Regions from separate parts of the Streptomyces sp. NPDC034084 genome, predicted to be linked through region 2. Evidence: predicted binding sites of a transcription regulator. Region 2 holds the regulator's gene; the other holds the start of a gene.
What was found. The regulator HrcA, encoded in region 2, represses chaperone genes, less so after heat shock. The targets are predictions, from matches to a motif close to TTNGCACTCNGNNNNNCNGAGTGCNAA.
Positions count from the first base shown of each region.

Region 1: groES (co-chaperone GroES) is a predicted target of HrcA. The motif match lies at 828-854, and genes of this name have one in related genera.

Region 1 covers NZ_JBVISK010000006.1:474,150-476,336, forward strand. Annotated here, with positions in the region: gene ACZ51I_RS24030 (polysaccharide deacetylase family protein) at 1-544, shown strand, start outside; gene ACZ51I_RS24035 (hypothetical protein) at 574-807, shown strand; gene groES (co-chaperone GroES) at 954-1,262, shown strand; gene groL (chaperonin GroEL) at 1,380-2,187, shown strand, end outside.
Region 2 covers NZ_JBVISK010000001.1:772,884-775,070, forward strand. Annotated here, with positions in the region: gene dnaJ (molecular chaperone DnaJ) at 1-867, opposite strand, end outside; gene hrcA (heat-inducible transcriptional repressor HrcA) at 868-1,887, opposite strand; gene ACZ51I_RS03620 (MBL fold metallo-hydrolase) at 2,035-2,187, shown strand, end outside.

The sequences.
Region 1 (2,187 bases), on a different contig from region 2:
GATCGACGACGGCGCGGAGAAGGACCCCCGGCTGCTGAAGATGATGAACGAGCTCCGGATCCCGTACAGCGCCTTCCTCAGCGACTACGTCGTCAAGGACGACTACGGCTACTTCGCGAGGATGCAGAAGTCCCAGGAGTCCGGCGTCTCCCTGCACAACCACACCCTCCACCACCGCTACCTGCCCGGACTGTCGTACAGCGAGCAGAAGCACGAGATCTGCGGCATGCAGGACGTCATCCAGAAGCGGTTCGGCAAGCGGCCCCCGCTCTTCCGCCCGCCCTACGGCAACTACAACGAGGACACCCTGCGCGCCGCGAAGAGCTGTGGCGTCAAGGCGGTCCCGCTCTGGGCCGCCGAGGCCTTCCCGGACCACATGGAGTGGCGCGAGTGGGACCGGGACCTGCACCCCGGCGACATCGTGCTCACCCACTTCCGCGGCAAGGAGGACTGGAAGGGCACCATGCCCGACATGATCCGCCGGGTGATGAACGTGATCACGGCCAAGGGGTACGCGGTCGCGAAGCTCGAGGACTACGTGTGAGAGCGCGGGAGCGGCGGTGGGTGGCCGCCGTGGCCGTGACCGGAGCGCTGCTCTCCCTCCCGGCCTGCGCCTCCTCGGTCGACCCCATCGAGCGGCTCGGCCGCAAGGCGGCGGAACGGGTGACCCCCCGGCCCTCGCCGGTCCAGCACGTACGGGCGGTGGTGGACCCGAAGCCCTGCGGAAGGGCCGGAACACCCCGTACGGTCGCGCGCATCCTCACGCCACGGAGCGATGAATTGGCACTCCGCTTGACCGAGTGCTAACCGCGGTCATAGTCTCGGCTCTGGCACTCCCCACCGGAGAGTGCCAACACAGCGACGGGCAGGTCCGGCACCCGCGACGACGGATCCACCTGGTCGCCACCTCAGACAGTTAACCCCGTGAGATCTCCGAAGGGGGAGGTCGGATCGTGACGACCACCAGCTCCAAGGTTGCCATCAAGCCGCTCGAGGACCGCATTGTGGTCCAGCCGCTCGACGCCGAGCAGACCACCGCCTCTGGCCTGGTCATCCCGGACACCGCCAAGGAGAAGCCCCAGGAGGGCGTCGTCCTGGCCGTGGGCCCGGGCCGCTTCGAGAACGGCGAGCGTCTGCCGCTCGACGTCAAGACCGGCGACATCGTGCTCTACAGCAAGTACGGCGGCACCGAGGTGAAGTACAGCGGCGAGGAGTACCTCGTCCTCTCGGCTCGCGACGTGCTCGCGATCGTCGAGAAGTAATTCACCGAAGTACCGAAGTACCTGAAGCAGATGCTTTGAGCTGCGCCCCGAGGCCCCTTCCAGGCGCCCCGGGGCGCGGTTCGTTCCACCCGATTCCGAGAGGGCTGAACCGCTCCCATGGCGAAGATCCTGAAGTTCGACGAGGACGCCCGTCGCGCCCTTGAGCGCGGCGTCAACAAGCTTGCCGACACGGTGAAGGTGACGATCGGCCCCAAGGGCCGCAACGTCGTCATCGACAAGAAGTTCGGCGCCCCCACCATCACCAACGACGGTGTCACGATCGCCCGCGAGGTCGAGATCGACGACCCGTACGAGAACCTCGGCGCCCAGCTCGTGAAGGAGGTGGCGACCAAGACCAACGACATCGCGGGTGACGGCACCACCACCGCCACCGTGCTCGCCCAGGCCCTGGTCCGCGAGGGTCTGCGCAACGTCGCCGCCGGCGCCTCCCCGGCCGCCCTGAAGAAGGGCATCGACGCCGCCGTCAAGGCCGTCTCCGAGGAGCTCCTCGCCACCGCGCGCCCGATCGACGACAAGTCGGACATCGCCGCCGTCGCCGCGCTCTCCGCGCAGGACCAGCAGGTCGGCGAGCTCATCGCCGAGGCGATGGACAAGGTCGGCAAGGACGGTGTCATCACCGTCGAGGAGTCCAACACCTTCGGCCTGGAGCTCGACTTCACCGAGGGCATGGCCTTCGACAAGGGCTACCTGTCCCCGTACATGGTGACCGACCAGGAGCGCATGGAGGCCGTCCTCGACGACCCGTACATCCTGATCAACCAGGGCAAGATCTCCTCGATCCAGGACCTGCTGCCCATCCTGGAGAAGGTCATCCAGGCCGGCGCCAGCAAGCCCCTCCTGATCATCGCCGAGGACGTCGAGGGCGAGGCCCTCTCCACCCTCGTCGTCAACAAGATCCGCGGCA
Region 2 (2,187 bases):
GAGGGTCTGCAGCGGCACCTTGGTGCCGAGCGCGCCCGCCGTCATCGGGATGGTGACCGTGCAGTGCAGGTCGTCGCCGCGCCGCTGGAAGGTCTCGTGCGGGGTCTCGTGGATCTCGACGTACAGGTCGCCGGCGGGGCCGCCGCCGGGGCCGACCTCGCCCTCGCCCGCGAGCTGGATCCGGGTGCCGTTGTCGACACCGGCCGGGATCTTGACCGTGAGCGTGCGGCGGGAGCGGACCCGGCCGTCGCCCGCGCACTCGGGGCACGGGGTCGGGACGACGGTGCCGAAGCCCTGGCACTGCGGGCAGGGGCGGGAGGTCATGACCTGGCCCAGGAAGGACCGGGTGACCTGCGAGACCTCGCCGCGGCCGCGGCACATGTCACAGGTCTGCGCGGAGGTGCCGGGTGCGGCGCCCTCGCCCGAGCAGGTCGTACAGACGACCGCCGTGTCGACCTGGATGTCCTTGGTCGTGCCGAAGGCCGCCTCGTTGAGGTCGATCTCCAGGCGGATCATGGCGTCCTGGCCCCGGCGGGTGCGCGAGCGCGGGCCGCGCTGCGAGGCCGTGCCGAAGAAGGCGTCCATGATGTCGGAGAAGTTGCCGAAGCCACCGGCTCCGAAGCCGCCGCCCGCGCCACCGCCGCCGGAGGCCGACAGCGGGTCGCCGCCGAGGTCGTAGACCTGCTTCTTCTGCGGGTCCGACAGGACCTCGTAGGCGGCGTTGATCTCCTTGAAGCGTTCCTGCGTCTTCGGATCGGGATTGACGTCCGGGTGCAGCTCGCGCGCGAGCCTCCGGAACGCCTTCTTGATCTCGTCCTGGGAAGCGTCGCGGCGCACGCCGAGTACGGCGTAGTAGTCCGTGGCCACTTACGACTCCGCCAGGATCTGTCCGACGTAACGTGCCACTGCGCGTACCGCTCCCATCGTTCCGGGGTAGTCCATGCGGGTCGGTCCGACCACGCCGAGTTTGGCGACTGCCTCGCCGCCCGAACCGTAGCCGACCGAGACGACGGACGTGGAGCTCAGCCCCTCGTGGGCGTTCTCATGCCCGATTCGTACGGTCATGCCCGATTCCTTGGCCTCGCCGAGCAGCTTGAGGAGCACGACCTGCTCCTCCAGAGCCTCCAGGACGGGCCTGATCATCAGGGGGAAGTCTTGTCCGAAGCGGGCGAGATTGGCGGTGCCGCCGATCATCAGCCGCTCCTCGTGCTCCTCGACGAGCGTTTCGAGGAGGGTCGCGAGCACGGTCGAGACCGTGGCGCGGTCCTCGGCCTCCTCGAAGGACTCGGGAAGGTCCTGCACCAGCTGCGGCACGTCGGCGAACCGGCGGCCGACGACCCGGCTGTTGAGCCGGGCCCGGAGGTCGGCGAGCGAGGTCTCGCCGAAGGGCGCGGGGCAGTCGACGACGCGCTGCTCCACCCGGCCGGTGTCCGTGATGAGGACGAGCATCAGGCGGGCGGGGGCCAGCGAGAGCAGCTCCACGTGCCGGACGGTCGAGCGGGTCAGCGAGGGGTACTGCACGACGGCGACCTGGCGGGTCAGCTGGGCCAGCAGCCGTACCGTACGCCCGACGACGTCGTCGAGGTCGACGGCTCCGTCGAGGAAGTTGTGGATCGCGCGGCGCTCCGGCGTCGACAGCGGCTTGACGCCGGCGAGCCGGTCGACGAAGAGCCGGTAGCCCTTGTCGGTGGGGATGCGCCCGGCGCTCGTATGAGGCTGGGCGATGTACCCCTCCTCCTCGAGCACGGCCATGTCGTTGCGCACGGTGGCGGGCGACACGCCGAGCTTGTGGCGCTCCGTGAGCGCCTTGGAGCCGACGGGCTCCTCCGTACCGACGTAGTCCTGGACGATGGCGCGCAGAACCTCGAGTCTGCGTTCGCTGAGCATCGTGCGCACCTCCAGCTGTCGTCGACGTTCCGGTTGCTCCGCTTTTGGCACTCGCCCAGTCCGAGTGCCAGCGATCCCCGGCCAGTGTACGGCGGCGGGCGTCGCTCCTGGCAAGGAGGCGGCGTCCCCACCGGTTAGCGTCGCCCCATGGACATCGATTGGGAAGCGTACGGGTGGGAGCGGCTCGCGGACGGAGTGGGCCGGCGACGGCTGCCCCGGTGGGACGCCACGGTGGGCCTGGTCCTGGGCACACGGGCGGTGCTGCTGTACGACACGGGGTCCTCGCTCGCGGAGGGCGCC